DNA from 2 places in the Kribbella polygonati genome. Region 1 is predicted to be linked to the other one. Evidence: riboswitches for the same ligand, from Rfam matches in the RefSeq annotation. Region 1 holds a riboswitch; the other holds the start of a gene.

Evidence for each region. A riboswitch is a leader RNA that binds a small molecule or an ion and turns the genes downstream of it on or off. The one in region 1 is predicted to bind ZMP and ZTP.
Region 2: it holds a riboswitch for ZMP and ZTP, as region 1 does, so the genes downstream of both, ACQHIV_RS01775 (5-aminoimidazole-4-carboxamide ribonucleotide transformylase) here and ACQHIV_RS08700 (bifunctional 5,10-methylenetetrahydrofolate dehydrogenase/5,10-methenyltetrahydrofolate cyclohydrolase) in region 1, are expected to answer to the same signal.

Annotation. Positions count from the first base shown of each region.
Region 1 covers NZ_CP190129.1:1,844,723-1,852,652, reverse strand. The annotation lists gene ACQHIV_RS08735 (MMPL family transporter) at 1-425, shown strand, start outside; tRNA gene ACQHIV_RS08730 (tRNA-Pro) at 515-588, opposite strand; gene der (ribosome biogenesis GTPase Der) at 672-2,039, opposite strand; gene ACQHIV_RS08720 (lysophospholipid acyltransferase family protein) at 2,032-2,760, opposite strand; gene cmk ((d)CMP kinase) at 2,757-3,437, opposite strand; gene ACQHIV_RS08710 (prephenate dehydrogenase) at 3,469-4,533, opposite strand; gene aroH (chorismate mutase) at 4,530-4,898, opposite strand; gene ACQHIV_RS08700 (bifunctional 5,10-methylenetetrahydrofolate dehydrogenase/5,10-methenyltetrahydrofolate cyclohydrolase) at 4,930-5,790, opposite strand; ZMP/ZTP riboswitch at 5,810-5,895, opposite strand; gene ACQHIV_RS08695 (NUDIX hydrolase) at 5,900-6,385, opposite strand; gene prcA (proteasome subunit alpha) at 7,009-7,899, opposite strand; gene prcB (proteasome subunit beta) at 7,924-7,930, opposite strand, start outside.
Region 2 covers NZ_CP190129.1:396,107-404,036, reverse strand. The annotation lists gene ACQHIV_RS01800 (trypsin-like peptidase domain-containing protein) at 1-820, opposite strand, end outside; gene ilvC (ketol-acid reductoisomerase) at 922-1,941, opposite strand; gene ilvN (acetolactate synthase small subunit) at 1,969-2,604, opposite strand; gene ACQHIV_RS01785 (acetolactate synthase large subunit) at 2,604-4,355, opposite strand; gene ACQHIV_RS01780 (class I SAM-dependent methyltransferase) at 4,667-5,386, shown strand; ZMP/ZTP riboswitch at 5,414-5,491, shown strand; gene ACQHIV_RS01775 (5-aminoimidazole-4-carboxamide ribonucleotide transformylase) at 5,511-6,377, shown strand; gene ACQHIV_RS01770 (AAA family ATPase) at 6,434-6,973, opposite strand; gene ACQHIV_RS01765 (MoaD/ThiS family protein) at 6,992-7,255, opposite strand; gene ACQHIV_RS01760 (WD40/YVTN/BNR-like repeat-containing protein) at 7,252-7,930, opposite strand, start outside.

The DNA.
Region 1 (7,930 bases):
TGCCGATCATCATGATGGGCATCCTGTTCGGGCTCGCGATGGACTACGAGGTGTTCATCGTGTCCCGGGTCCGCGAGGAGTTCGTGCACGGCCGGCACGCGAACGACGCCACCGTCCAGGGCCTCGGCCACGGCGCCCGCGTCGTCACCGCCGCCGCGCTGATCATGGCCTCGGTCTTCGCCGGCTTCATCCTGGTCCACGACCCGATCATCAAGGCGATCGGCTTCGGCCTCACCATCGGCGTACTCATCGACGCCTTCGTGGTCCGGATGACCCTCGTCCCCGCCATCCTCAGCCTCCTCGGCGACCGCGCCTGGTGGTTCCCGAAGTGGCTCGACCGCATCACCCCCAAGGTCGACATCGAAGGCGAGTCCCTCAACCTCCCACCCACCCCGAACGAACGCGAACTCGCCGACGTCCACTGAACATGCGGTACGGGACGCACACCCCGGCGCCCCGCACCGCAGTACCACGAGAAAAGCCCTGGCGAGTCTGACTCGCCAGGGCTTCTTCGTCGGGCTGACAGGACTTGAACCTGCGACCCCCGGTCCCCCAGACCGGTGCGCTACCAAACTGCGCCACAGCCCGATGCCCGGCCTTTTCAGGTGAGCGGGGTTTACCTTACAGCATCCGGTGGGGTGGTTCGGACGGTGGTTCGGACGGTGGTCCGGTCAGCGTTTCTTGTTCTTCTGGCGGGCTCGGATCTGGACGTGGACCGGGCTGCCGACGAAGCCGAAGTCCTCGCGGAGGCGGCGTTCGATGAAGCGCTGGTACGACGCCTCGATCTGGCCGGAGGTGAAGATCGCGAAGGTCGGCGGCATCGTGGTGGCCTGGGTGCCGAACAGGATCTTCGGCTGCTTGCCGGACCGGACCGGGTGCGGGTGGGCGGCCACCAGGCGGCCGAGGAACGCGTTCAGCTGGCCGGTCGGGACGCGGGTCTGCCAGCCCTCGAGGGCGGCCTCGATCGCCGGGACGAGCTTGTCCATGTGCCAGCCGGTGAGCGCGCTGATGTTCACCCGCGGCGCCCAGCGGAACTGCACCAGGTCGCGGTCGATCTCGCGCTCCAGGTAGTACCGGCGCTCGTCGTCCATCAGGTCCCACTTGTTGTACGCGATCACCAGCGCCTTGCCGGCCTCCTCGACCGCGTTCATGATCCGCAGGTCCTGCTCGGTGATCGACTGTGAGGCGTCGATCACGACCACCACGACCTCGGCCCGCTCGATCGCGGCGTTGGTCCGCAGCGAGGCGTAGTACTCATGGCCCTGGGAGTTCTTCACCTTGCGCCGGATGCCGGCCGTGTCGATGAAGCGGTACTCCGTGCCGCTCAGCGTGATCAGCTCGTCGACCGGGTCCACCGTCGTACCGGCGACGTCGCTGACGACGACCCGGTCCTCCTTGGCGACCTTGTTCAGCAGCGACGACTTGCCGACGTTCGGCTTGCCGACGATCGCCACCCGGCGCGGGCCGCCGAGCTCGTCGTCACGCTCGGCCGGTGCCTCCGGCAGCGCGGCCAGGACCGCGTCCAGCATGTCGCCGGTGCCGCGGCCGTGCATCGCCGAGATCGGGAACGGCTCGCCGATGCCGAGCGCCCAGAGGTTCATCGCCTCGGCCTCGATGCGCTGGTCGTCGACCTTGTTGGCGGCCAGTACGACGGGCTTCCCGGACTTCCGCAGTACCCGGACGACGGCCTCGTCGGCGTCGGTGATGCCGACCACCGCGTCGACCACGAACAGCACCGCGTCGGCCGCGTTGATCGCGACCTCGGCCTGCGCCGCGACCAGCGCGGCCATCCCGACCGCGTCCGGGTCCCAGCCGCCGGTGTCGACCACGGTGAACTCGCGGCCGGCCCAGTTGGCGTCGTACGAGACCCGGTCCCGGGTGACGCCGGGGGTGTCCTCGACGACCGCCTCGCGGCGGCCGATGATGCGGTTGACCAGCGTGGACTTGCCCACGTTCGGCCGCCCGACGATCGCGAGCACGGGCAGCGGGCCGGCGTCGTCGCGCTCGTGCGTCGGTACTTCGGTGGGCAGGTCAGTCATGGGGGTCCCTCTGGTTACGCCAGCCCGGAAGTGGGTGGCCGGTTTCTTCGACGGCCGCCTTCACATGGGCGCGCAGCACGTCACCGATGTGGTCGGCGACCGCCTGTACGTCGGAATGTCTCCTGGGAAAGGGTACGCGCTCCACCGCGAAGGCCTCGCCGTACACCACGTCGATCCGGCTTCCGGTCGGCGGATGACCCTCGACGCCGCCGTCCGGCAACCGGGTCCCCATCAGCGCCACCGGCAGGATCGGCGCGCCGGTCACCATCGCCAGGTACGCCACCCCGCTCCGGATCCGGCCGAAGTCGCCCGGCCCGCGGGTGCCTTCGGGGTAGATGTTCAGCACCCGGCCGTCCCGCAGGACCTGGATCGAGCGGCGGACGGCGAGTACGTCGTACGCCGAGCGGTCGACCGGGATCTGCCCGATCCGGCGCAGGAACACGCCCTGGAACCCGCCGAACACCTCGATCTTGCCGAGCTGGTGCAGCATCCGCGGCGCCATCGCACCGAGCAACGGGGCGTCCAGCAGGCTCAGGTGGTTCGGTGTCATCAGCAACGGACCGGTCAGCGGGAACCGGTCCTCGTGGTGGATGTGCAGGTCGTACCTGAGCCGGAAGTACGGCCTCGCCACTGTCCGCATCGGCAACGCCAGCCGATACGGAAGCGCCGGCAGATCATCGGTCCGCGGCAGATCCCGGTGCCTGGTGAGTTCTGCCGTCATAGCTCCCGACCCTGAGGGACAGTCTCCTTCGCTAGTCGGCTGATCACGTCGATGACCTCCTCGAGGGTCAGGTCGGTGGAGTCGATCGTGACCGCACCGTCGGAGGCGACCTGGAACTCCGACACGGTCGAGTCGTCGGCGTCCCGCCGGACGATCTGGTCCCGGAGCTCGGCCGCCGTCACCGAGCCGGCCGCGAGCTCGGCGCCGCGGCGGGCCATCCGGGCGTCCTGGTCGGCGGTCAGCAGCACCTTGAGCTCCGCGTCGGTGGCGACCACGGTGGCGATGTCACGGCCCTCGACGACGATCCCGCCGGCGTCCTGGGCGTCGTCGATGATCGCCCGCTGGCGCCGGATCAGCTCCGCCCGGACGTCCAGGTTGGTGGCGATCTTCGAGACCACCTCGCTGATCCGGGGCTCCCGGATCGCGGCCGTGATGTCGGTCCCGTCGGCGATCACGAACTGCCGGCCCGGGTCGGTGCTGACCTCCAGCTCGAGCTCCCGCGCCCGCCGCGCGACCGCCGCCGTGTCGTCCAGGTCCAGCCCGCGCTCGACCGCCGACCAGGTCACCGCGCGGTACGTCGCGCCGGTGTCCAGGTACCGCAGTCCGAGCCGGGTGGCCACTCCGCGGGCGGTGCTCGACTTACCGGAACCGCTCGGCCCGTCCACAGCGATGATCATGCCCCGAAGATTACCTTCGCCGAGGGACAGTTCAGGTGTGGACCACCCACCCGCGGGTGGTCAGCGCCTCGACCAACTGGTCCACCGTGCCGGGTTTGACCGCGAGCTCGACCTCACCGACCGGGCGGCCGGGACTGTGGTCGATCCGCAGGTCCTCGACGTTGGCACCGGACTCGGCGGCGTCGGCGAACAGCTTCGCCAGCTGGCCGGGGCGGTCCGGGATCGTCACCAGGACCGTGACCAGGTCGATGTGCGGGGCGCCGTGCTTGCCCGGCACGCGGATCGCGCCGGACACCCCCTGACCGAGGATCGCGGTCAGCTCCTCGCCGGCCTCTTCCTTGCCGAGGGCAACGAGCAGCCGGTCGAGCTCGCCGCGGATCTGCTCCAGCAGGCCGGTCAGCGCGGTCGAGTTCGCGGACACGATCTGGGTCCACAGCCGCGGGTCGCCGGCCGCGATCCGGGTCACGTCGCGGACGCCCTGGCCGGACAGCTCGAGGTGTGACGACGGGGCGTCGGCCAGCGTCCCGGCGGCGAGCGCGGACATCAGGTGCGGCAGGTGGGAGACGCGTGCGACGCCGAGGTCGTGGTCCGCCACGGACATCTCGACCGTCCGGGCGCCACAGGCCTCGGCCAACCGCCGTACCAGGTCCACGGCGTCCGGATCGCTGGTGTCGTGCGGGGTGATCGCCCACGTGGCGCCGTCGAACAGGTCGGCGCGCGCGGCCAGCGGGCCGTTGCGTTCGGAGCCGGCCATCGGGTGACTGCCGACGTACCGGCTGACGTCCTCGGTCAGGCCGCGCGCGTCGGCGAGCGGTTTGCTCTTGACGCTGGCCGCGTCGGTCACGACCGCTTTGGTTTGTTCGAGCTGCGCGGCGACGACCGCGCCGACGTGGTCCGGCGGTACGGCGACCACGACCAGCTGCGGCTCGATCTCCACCAGGCGCGAGCCGGCCCCGATCCGCTCGGCCATCAACGCGTTGTCGGGGTTCCCGTCGACCAGCTCCACGACGACCCCCAACCGGGCCAGCGCCAGCCCGATCGACGTCCCGATCAACCCGGTCCCGACAATCCGGACGGGGCCGCGCAATTCGGTCACTGGGCGCCGGTCAGGTCTGGGCGGAGGGCTACCGCGCCATGCAGGTACACGTGCTGGATCTTGTCCCGGGAACGCGGCGTCTCGGTGTGCACCATCAGCCGGACGACCCGCGGCAGCGCGTGCGGCACCGGGATCTCCTGCATGCACATCAGCGGTACGTCGGTCAGCCCGATCTGCCGGCCCGCGACCGCCGGGAACTCCGAGCGGAGGTCCGACGTGACGGTGAACAGGATGCTGATCAGATCCTCGTTCTCCAGATCGTTCGCCTCCAGGACCGCCTTCACCAGCTCCGCGGACCGCTCGAGCAGGTGCTCGCGCTCGTCCACGTCCAGCTGGGTGGCACCCCGGATCGCGCGTACCGCCACGTCGCTCCTCCTAGTTCGTCTGCCCCAAAGACTAGTTCAGGGTAGTCAAGGAGTGGACAGCCGTCTCAGCCGCGTCGAGGGTCTGCTCCAGGAGCAGCGCGATCGTCATCGGGCCGACGCCGCCCGGAACCGGGGTGATCAGCCGCGCGACCTCGGCCGCCTCGGCGAAGTGGACGTCGCCGACGTTGCCTTCGTTGTACCCCGCGTCGACGACCACCGCGCCCGGCTTCAGCCAGTCGCCGCGGACGACGTTCGGCTTGCCGACCGCGGCGATCACCACGTCGGCGGTCCGCACCAGGTCCGCCAGGTCGCGGGTCCGGGAGTGCGCGTAGGTGACAGTCGCGTTCGATGCCAGCAGCAACATGCCGGCCGGCTTCCCGAGGATCGGGCTGCGGCCGATCACCACGGCGTGCGCGCCTTCCAGCGGTACGTCGTACGCCGCGAGCAGCCGCATGATCCCGCCGGGCGTGGCCGACCGGAACCCGGGGTCGCCGAACGCCATCGCCGCAAACGAGCGCATCGTCACGCCGTCCACGTCCTTGCCAGGGTCGATCGCCTCGAACGCGGCCCGCTCGTCGATCTGCGCCGGCACCGGGTGCTGCAGCAGGATCCCGTGCACCGCCGGGTCCTCGGACAGCTTGGTGAGCTCCGCGACCAGTTCCGCGGTGGTCGTCGTGGCCGGCAGGACGACACTGCGGGAGGCGATGCCGGCCTTCTTCGACCGGTTCTGCTTCATCCGTACGTACGTCGCCGACGCCGGATCGTCGCCGACCAGTACCGTCGCCAGGCACGGCTGTACGCCGTACTGCTCCTGCAGGGCGCTTGCCCGTTCCGCTGCCTTGGCCACCATGTCGGCGGCGAGGTCGGTTCCGATCATCAGCTCAGCACTCATCCGCGCACTCCTCTGAGTTCGAAGGTGCCCAGGCGCGCGGCGAAGCCGGATGGCAGACCGTTCCCCGGTGGTTCCTCCACCTCAGCGCCAGTCGCGGTCCGGCCTCAGTCTAGAGCAGGCCTGCGTGGTCCAGTGCGAGGTAGGCGGCGTCGATGCCGGTCATCGCGCCGGGGTTGCGGAGTTCGGCGCGGAAAGCATCGACGGTCAGCTCGACCGGTACGCAGTCCTCGGCCTCGTCCAGCTGCTGCTTGCCGTCGGGGCGGCAGCCGCGGGCGATGGCGACGTACTTGCGGAACGTCGACGACGCGCCGGACCACTGCCAGCCGACCACGTCGAGGGTCTCGCAGGTGTAGCCGGTCTCCTCCTCCAGCTCGCGGGCACCGGCCACGGCGACGTCCTCACCAGGCTCGACGAGACCGCCCGGGAGGTTCGTCACCACGGCGTCGGGACCGGCGCGGAACATCCGGATCGTCACGATCCGCCCCTCCGGCGTCAACGGCAGCACCGTCACCCCGGCGTCGACGCCCGCCTCACGCCCGGCCACGTCCCACTCCACCTCACGCCCGTCCGGCATCCGGTACCGCCGCAACCGCACAGACAGAAACCGCTCAAACCCCAACTCCTCCCCCAACAACTCCCAAGGCACCGGGTCAGCAGGCGCAACCACAACCCCCTCCACGTCGGCGCCGGGCATAGGCGCGGGAGCGGCAGGCACAGGCGCGGGAGCGGCAGGCGCAGGAGCGGCAGGCACAGGCGCAGGCGCGCCGGGCGCAGGCGCGGAAGACCGCTCAGCCGACACGTGGATGGTGGGAGCCGAGCCGTGGGCAGTGGGTGCTGAGGCCTGAGACGGCTCAGCCGGCGTATGAGTGGCGGGCGCGTGCGCGTGAGGCCGCTCAGCCGACGCGTCGGCGGCGAGAGCCGACACATGACATGGCTCAGCTGGCACGTGCGCGGCGGCCGCGTGCGACTGCTCAGCCGGCGGGCGGGTGGCAGGAGGCGGGGCGTGGGTGGTGGGTGCCGGGGCTGTCGGTGCCGGGGCGATGGGAGCCGAGGTGGTAGGAGCCGGTGCGTGTGTGGTGCGAGCCGGGGCGTGGGCAGTGGGTGCCAGGGTGGTGGGAGCCGGGGTTGTCGGTGCCAGGGCGTGGGTGGTGGGTGCCGGGGGGTGAGAAGGCTCAGCCGCCACGTTGGTGGTGGCGGCTGAGGGCTCGGTTTGGTCTGTCACAGGGGGCGGTTGTCGTTGGGGTCTTCTGGTGGGGCTACTGGTGCGTCGTCGTTGGACGGCGGCGCGACTGGGGCCTCGGTGGAGGCGGTGTCCTCGGGGTTTGCCGAGGTGTCGCCGGCGGGGGCGTCTGCTCCGTCGGAGGCGGCCGCGTCCTCGGGGGTCTCGCCGTCGGTGGGGTCCGGGGCGGGGCGGGACTCGGAGAGGATGCGTTCGAGGGTCTCCTCGGAGATCCGCTTGAACTTGCGCACCTGGGTCCGGGTCCGGTCCAGTACGGCGACCTCCAACTGGTCCGGGGTGAGCTCGCGGACCTCGGTGCCGTCGTGCGCCAGGGCGTCGACGGCGAGCCGGAGCGCGCCGGCCAGGGAGATGCCGTCGCGGTAGTGCTCGCCGACGTAGTCCGCGACCTGGTCGGCCGGGCCGCCCATCACCGCGTACCCCTGGACGTCGGCGATCGAGCCGTCGTACGTGAGCCGGTAGATCTGGTCGTCGCCGGCGCTCGCGCCGACCTCCGCGACCAGGATCTCCACCTCGAGCGGCTTCTCGCCACCGGAGGAGAAGATCGCACCGAGCGTCTGCGCGTACGCGTTCGCGAGCGCGCGGCCGGTGACGTCACGCCGGTCGTAGGAGTACCCACGCATGTCGGCCAGCCGGACGCCGGCGATCCGCAGGTTCTCGAACTCGTTGTACCGGCCGACGGCGGCGAACGCCATCCGGTCGTAGATCTCGGCCACCTTGTGCAGCGCGGGCGACCGGTTCTCCGCGACGAACAGGATGCCGTCGGCATATTGCAGCGCGATCGCGCTGCGGCCCTTGGCGATGCCTTTCCGGGCGAAGTCCGCCCGGTCCCGCATCAGCTGCTCGGGCGAGACGTAGAAGGGAACGCTCATGAGTCCTCTGTCAGTTCGGGGTGATCAGGTC
Region 2 (7,930 bases), 1.4 Mb from region 1:
GGGTGCCTGCGACCTGCAGCACCGGGACGATCCCGCCCTGCGGACCACGTGACTCCGGACAGGTCCCCGCGGACGCGACGGTGATGCCGGACGACGCGGGTGCGACGTACTCGCGGAGTCTGCCGACCGGGACGACCGCGGCGGTCTGCACCGTGGGACCGGTGACCAGGCCGACCAGTTCGCCGGACTTTCCGACCACCGGGCCGCCGAGCTTGGCCGCGTTCATGAACTGGCTCAGCGGCTTCGGATCGGCCGTGGACCCGATCTCGTTGACGACCTGCTTGCCGGCCGCGGTGTACCCGATCAGGGCCCGCTCGGCCCGGTTGCCCGGGTCGGCCGCCGGCAGGTGCAGCGGCGGGTCGTCGAAGCCGATCGACTGCAGGACCGCGACACCGTCGGCGCTGGTCCCGAGCAGGTTGGCCCGCCGCATCCGGCCGTCGGGTGCCACCACGACGATCGACTTCGGCTGGTCGACGGCCGATGCGGCGGTCAGGATCCGGCCGTTGTCGATCAGTACGCCGGACGCCTCACCGGAGCCCGCGCACGTCGTGGCGAGAATCCGGACCACGGCGGGCCTCGCGGACTCCAGTACGGCGGCGGTGTCGATGCGCACACTGCGCTGACGGAAGTACCAGCCGGCCGCGCCGCCGGCCCCGACGACCAGGATCAGGGCGATCAGGCCGGCCAGGAAGCGGCCGAAGAGCCAGGGGCCGCGGGGTGGTGGTTCGGCGCCGGTCGCGGGGCGGGCCGGGCTCTCCAGCTGGGTGAGCGATCCGCCGCCGGGGATCCGCCGGGGCGGGCGTGGCGATGCGTCGTTCACCACCGCTCACCTCCCCCACCGAACCGGAATCGTCACACATTGTTGCAAACCGAAGGGCCCGGACCGTCCACCTGGACGGTCCGGGCCCTTCACGAGCTCGGTCAGCGGGCGGCAGAACCCTCGACGTAGTCGTCGTCGTGCGACTTGACCCACGCCATCAGGCCGCGCAGGTCCTTGCCCACGGCCTCGATCGGGTGCTCCTGGCTCTTCTTGCGGAACTCGGCGAACTCCGGCGCGCCGGCGTCCTGGTCGGCGATGAAGCGGGCCGCGAAGGTGCCGTCGGTGATGTCGCCGAGGACCTCCTTCATCCGGGCCTTCACCGACGCGTCGATGATCCGCGGGCCGGACACGTAGTCGCCGTACTCGGCGGTGTCGGACACCGACCAGCGCTGCTTGGCGATGCCGCCTTCGTAGATCAGGTCGACGATCAGCTTGAGCTCGTGCAGGCACTCGAAGTACGCGACCTCGGGCTGGTACCCGGCCTCGGTCAGCGTCTCGAAGCCGGCCTGGATCAGCGCCGACACGCCACCGCAGAGGACAGCCTGCTCACCGAACAGGTCGGTCTCGGTCTCCTCGGTGAAGGTGGTCTTGATCCCACCGGCCCGCAGACCGCCGATGCCCTTGGCGTACGAGAGCGCCAGGTCCCACGCCTTGCCGGTGGCGTCCTGCTCGACGGCCACCAGCACCGGTACGCCGCGGCCCTCGGAGTACTCGCGGCGGACCAGGTGGCCCGGGCCCTTCGGGGCGACCATGAAGACGTCCACGCCGGCCGGGGGCTTGATGTAGCCGAACCGGATGTTGAAGCCGTGCCCAAAGACCAGCGCGTCGCCGTCGACCAGGTTCGGCTCGATGGCGTCCTTGTAGAGCTTGCGCTGTGCCGGGTCCGGAGCGAGGACGACGATCACGTCGGCCTCCTCGCAGGCCTCGGCCGGGGTGACGACCCGCAGGCCCTGGGCCTCGGCCTTGGCCCGGCTCTTCGAGCCTTCCGGCAGGCCGACCCGGACGTCGACGCCGGAGTCGCGCAGCGAGAGCGCGTGGGCGTGGCCCTGGGAGCCGTAGCCGAGGACGGCCACGTGCCGGCCCTGGATCACCGACAGGTCGGCGTTGTCGTCGTAGAACATTTCAGCAGCCACTTCGGGCACTTCTCCTTAGTGTTGATTCGGTACGGCGGCGGCGGTACGGCCCGGCGGCGGCGCCGGTACCGGGTGCGAGTGGTTGGCGGGTCGCGCCTGGACGTTCGGCGGTCCGGTCTGGACGTGCGGCGGCGGCACCGGGACCGGCCGCAGGGTGCGGTCGGAGATCGAGCGGCTGCCGCGGCCGATCGCCACCATGCCGGACTGCACCAGCTCGCGGACGCCGAAGGGTTCCAGCACCCGGAGCATGGCCTCGAGCTTCTCGGGATTGCCGGTCGCCTCGATCGTGATCGCGTCCGGTGCCACGTCCACCACCTTGGCACGGAACAGCTGGACGGTCTCCAGCACCTGGCCGCGGGTCAGCGTGTCCGCCTTGACCTTGACCAGCAGCAGTTCGCGCTGGACCGTCTGGGTGGGCTCGAGCTCGACGATCTTGATCACGTTCACGAGCTTGTTCAGCTGCTTGGTGATCTGCTCGAGCGGCTGCTCCTCGACGGTCACCGCGATCGTCATCCGGGACACCTCGGGGTGCTCGGTCGGACCGACCGCGAGCGAGTCGATGTTGAACCCGCGACGGGAGATCAGCGCGGCCACCCGGGCCAGCACACCGTGCTTGTTCTCGACCAGGATCGACAGGGTGTGTTTCGACATCAGAGTTCCTCGCCTTCCCAGCTCGGCGCCATGTCGCGGGCGATCTGGATCTCGTCGTTGCTGACGCCGGCGGCGACCATCGGCCACACCATCGCGTCCCGGTGCACGACGAAGTCGACCACGACCGGTGCGTCGGTGACCGCCATCGCCTTCTCGATGGTGGCGTCCAGCGAGTCCTTGTCGGAGCAGCGCAGCCCGACGCCGCCCATCGCCTCGGCCAGCTTGGCGAAGTCCGGGATCCGGGTCGAGTGCAGGTCGGTGTTGGAGTACCGCTTGTCGTAGAACAGCGTCTGCCACTGCCGGACCATGCCCAGCGACTGGTTGTTGATCACCGCGACCTTGATCGGGATGCCCTCCAGCGCGCAGGTGACCAGCTCCTGGTTGGTCATCTGGAAGCAGCCGTCGCCGTCGATCGCCCAGACGGTCTTGTCCGGGCGGGCGACCTTGGCGCCCATCGCGGCCGGTACGGCGTACCCCATGGTGCCGAGGCCGCCGGAGTTCAGCCAGTGGCCGGGCTTCTCGAACGGCAGGAAGTGCGCGGACCACATCTGGTGCTGGCCGACGCCCGCGGTGTACACGGTGTCCGGGCCGGCGATCTGGCCGATCCGCTGGATCACGTGCTGCGGCGACAGCGTGCCGTCCTCGGGCTCGTCGTACCCGAGCGGGTAACGGGCCCGGACGTCCTCCAGCTGGTGCCGCCAGGCGTCGTACGACGGGGTCCGGCCGGCGGTCGCGATCTCGGTCCGGAGCGCGGCGATCAGGTCGGTGATGACCTCCTTGCAGTCGCCCACGATCGGCACGTCCGCGGCCCGGTTCTTGCCGATCTCGGCCGGGTCGATGTCGGCGTGGATGACCTTCGCGTCCGGGGCGAACGAGTCCAGCTTGCCGGTCACCCGGTCGTCGAAGCGGGCGCCGAGCGTGATCAGCAGGTCGGACCGCTGCAGCGCGCCGACCGCGGACACCGAGCCGTGCATACCGGGCATCCCGAAGTGCAGCTCGTGGGTGTCGGGCAGCGCGCCGCGGGCCATCAGCGTGGTGACCACCGGGATGCCGAGCAGCTCGGCGAGTTCCTTCAGCTCGGCGCTGGCCTGCGCGCGGATCACGCCGCCGCCGACGTACAGCACCGGCTTCTCGGCCGCGACGATCAGGCGGGCCGCCTCGCGCACCTGCTTCGGGTGCGGGCGGGTCACCGGCCGGTAGCCGGGCAGCGCGAGCTCGGTCGGCCACCGGAAGTCGACGCCGGTGGTCTGCATCGCATCCTTGGTGACGTCCACCAGCACCGGGCCGGGCCGGCCGGTGGAGGCGATGTGGAACGCCTCGGCGATCGTGGTCGCGATCTCGTTCGGGTCGGTCACCAGGAAGTTGTGCTTGGTGATCGGCATCGTGATGCCGCGGATGTCCGCCTCCTGGAAGGCGTCCGTACCGATCGCGGCGCCCGCCACCTGGCCGGTGATCGCCACCAGCGGCACCGAGTCCATGTAGGCGTCGGCGATCGGCGTCACCAGGTTGGTCGCGCCCGGCCCGGAGGTCGCCATGCAGACGCCGACCTTGCCGGACGCCGCGGCGTACCCCTGGGCGGCGTGGCCGGCGCCCTGCTCGTGACGTACCAGGATGTGGCGGATCTGGGTCGAGTCGAGCATCGGGTCGTACGCCGGGAGGATCGCGCCACCCGGGATGCCGAAGACGGTGTCCACTCCGGCATGTTCCAGTGCGCGGATCAGAGCCTGTGCCCCGGTCAGCTGCTCACTCATGAGTGCCTTCCCTCAGTCCTGTCACGATGGTTGTACTTTCGCGACCGATCCATCCTCGCTTGTGGCCGTCGTCCTGGCACTACTGGGTCGCAGATAGTCGCCCTGGCAACAAAAAACCCCTTCCGCCGGGTTGGCTGAAGGGGCGCGCTCGACTCTGTGGTCGCGTCAGTCGGCGCGCCGCACAAGTACGAGGAGAATCGATCGCATGTAGGCATTATTCGCCGAAACCTGCCGACCGGGTCAAGTTCAGCCGCCCACCGTCTCATTTTCTGAGACGCCCGTCTTACGGGCACACCCCTTAGGCTTTCGGGGTGACAGACGATCCGTACGGCGACGAACAACTGGTACAGCTCTACGATCTGGACAATCCGGCCGGTGCGGACCACGCGTACTACCGCGCCTTGGCCGAGGGCACCACGAAGGTCCTCGACTTCGGCTGCGGCACCGGCCTGCTGACGCGGTCGCTGGTCTCGCCCGGGCGGGAGGTGATCGGCATCGACCCCAGCTCCACGATGCTGGGGTACGCGCGCAAGCAGCCCGGCGCCGACGCGGTCACCTGGATCGAGGGCGACTACCGCGCCGTCGCGCCGACCGGCGACGTGGATCTGGTGGTCAGCAGCGGCAACACGATGATGCACGTCGCCGAACACGCGGCCAGCGTGGCCGCGCTGGCCGCCGCGCTGCGTCCCGGCGGCGTGTTCGCGTTCGAGTCGCGGAACCCGGCGATGCGCGCGTGGGAGCAGTGGACCAGTGAGGCGACGTACGGCGAACGCGACACGGTCGCCGGGCACCTGAAGGAGTGGCTCGAGCTGATCGAGATCGCCGACGGGCGGGTCGTGTTCGACGCGCACAACGTGTTCGAGGACGGGCACGACGCGGTCTACCGCAACGTCCTGTACTTCCGGTCCGCCGACGAGATCACCGCCGACCTGCGTGCGGCCGGCTTCTCCGAGGTGGTCGTCAACGGCGGCTGGCAGGGCGAGCCTTTGGCCGCGGACTCGCGGCTGCTGGTGGTGCGGGCGACGAAGTAGGGCGTGTCTGCCAGACACGCCCTAAGCTGGCGGCACCGCGACTGGCGAGGGTGGGGTACCACCGGGGAGCTTTCGAGCGGGGCGTCGTCCGCCTGGGCGCCTCGGACGTCGTTCGGAGGTCCGGATGCGGTTGCGGTACGGCATGAATCCCCATCAGGCGGCCACTCTCGAGAACGCGCCGTTCACGGTGCTCGCGGGTGCGCCGTCGTACATCAACATCCTCGACGCGCTGACCGGCTGGCAACTGGTGCGCGAGGCGGCGGAGCGGTTCGGCGTACCGGCCGCGGCGTCGTACAAGCACGTCTCGCCCGCCGGTGCGGCGCTCGGTACGACGCCGGCGGAGGCGTACACGCGGGCGCGGGATGCCGATCCGAAGTCGTCGTACGGCGACTTCGTGGCGGTCTCGCATCGCGTCGACCTGGAGCTGGCCGCGATGCTGAAGCGGGTCGTGTCGGACGGGATCATCGCGCCCGGGTACGACGACGGCGTACTGGAGATCCTGGCGGCGAAGAAGCGCGGGACGTACCTGGTGCTCGCGATCGACCCGTCGTATGAGCCGCCGGTGGAGGAGGTGCGCGAGGTGTACGGCGTACGGCTGACGCAGGAGCGGGACGCCGCGCCGCTCCCCCGCGACCTGCCGGACGACGCGGTGCTCGGGATGATCGTCGCGCGCTACACCCAGTCGAACACCGTGGTGCTGGTCAAGGACGGGATGACGATCGGCGTCGGTGCCGGGCAGCAGTCGCGCGTCGACTGCACCCGCCTGGCCGGGGAGAAGGCGGCGCTCTGGTCGGCCGGGCCGCTCGCCGGCGTGACGATGGTGTCGGACGGGCATCTGCCGTTCGCGGACAACGTCGAGGTGGCGCATCGGTACGGCGTGACCCACATCGTCGAGCCGGGCGGGTCGATCCGGTCCGACGAGGTCGCGGCTGCCTGCGCAACCCGGGGAATCACCTGGACCCCCACCGCCGTCCGCCTCTTCCGACACTGAGGGTTGGGGAGGATCCTGTCCCGCTCCGGGCGTGAAATCCTCCCCAAGCCGGCGCTTCAGACACTGAGCAGATGGGTGCCTGCGGCAACAGCTGCACGCACCTCGGCAGCGGTCTGCGGCGCGTCCAGGCGGGTGGTGTCGATCGCGTGCCGCTCGAGCTCGCCGAGGTCCGCGAACGCCTGGTGCATGCCGGTCAGCGCCTCGGCGTCGGTCAGCTCGGACTCGGGACGGTCCTGCCCACGCCGCAGGGTCGTCCCGAGGTCCGGGCGCAGGACGATGTACGACATCGTCCACTCCCCCTGCGCCGCGGCGGTCCGGAACGGCGCGAGGAACCACGGGCCGATGATGCCGTCCACCACCACGTCGTAGCCGCCGCGCGCGTAGGCGCCGACGGTCGCGACGACCGCGTCGATCACCACCTCGTTCTGCCGCTGGGATCCGGGGAGATACGGCGCGACGAAGCCGGTGCGGATCCCGCGGTAGTACTCGTCGGTCGTCAGGTGCATCGTCGGCCGCGGCGCGCCGGTCGCCACCAGACGCGCCACCGTCGTCTTGCCGGAACCGCACGGACCGGTCAGCAGCAACACCTCGCTCATGCCGACCGACGGTACCGATCAACCGCCCGCGACGCTCGGGAGTATCAGCAGTTCGTCGCCGTCGCGGACCGGTGTGCCGAGGCCGTCGAGGTCGCGGATGTTCTCGTCGCGCAGGTAGACGTTGACGTGCCGGCGGACCGCTCCCTGCTCGTCGGTGAGCCGCCGCCGGAGTGGTGCGTCGAGCGCGGCGAAGGCCTCCGCGACCGTGCGGGCCTCGACCTCCACGCGTTCGGCTCCGCCCGCGAACGGGCGGAGCACCGTCGGCAGCCGGACAGCGATCATTCGAGCACCGCTGCGCGGACCGTGAGGATGTCGGGCAGGTGGCTGGCGACCTCGACCCAGCTGTCGCCCGCGTCGGCGCTGGCGTAGACGCAGCCGTCCCGGGTGCCGACGTACACACCGGCCGGGTCGGCGGTGTCGGTCGTCATCGCGTCCCGCAGGACCGGCACGTACGACACGTCGGGCAGGCCGGAGGTCAGCGGCTCCCAGGTGGCGCCGGCGTCGCGCGAGCGGTAGACCCGGCACTTCGCGTCGGTCGGGATCCGGTTGCCGTCCGCGACCAGCGGGAACACGTACACGGTCTCCGGCTCGTGCGGGTGCACGACGATCGGGAACCCGAAGTCCGAGGGCAGCCCGTCCGCGATCGACTTCCAGATCGCGCCGCCGTCGTCGGACCGGTAGACGCCGTGATGGTTCTGCGCGAACATCCGCTCCGGTACGTCGGGGTGCGCCGCCAGCTTGTGCACGCACTGGCCGAACTCCGGGTCCGGGTCCGGCATGAAGTACGCCTTGATGCCGTGGTTCGCCGGCGACCAGGTCGTCCCGCCGTCGGTGGTCTGGTAGACGCCGCCGGTCGACATCGCGACGCTGAGCCGGTCCGGGTCGGTGGCGTGCGGCAGCACCGTGTGCACCGCCTGACCGCCGAATCCCGCACCCCAGTCCTTCCGGTGCGGGTGG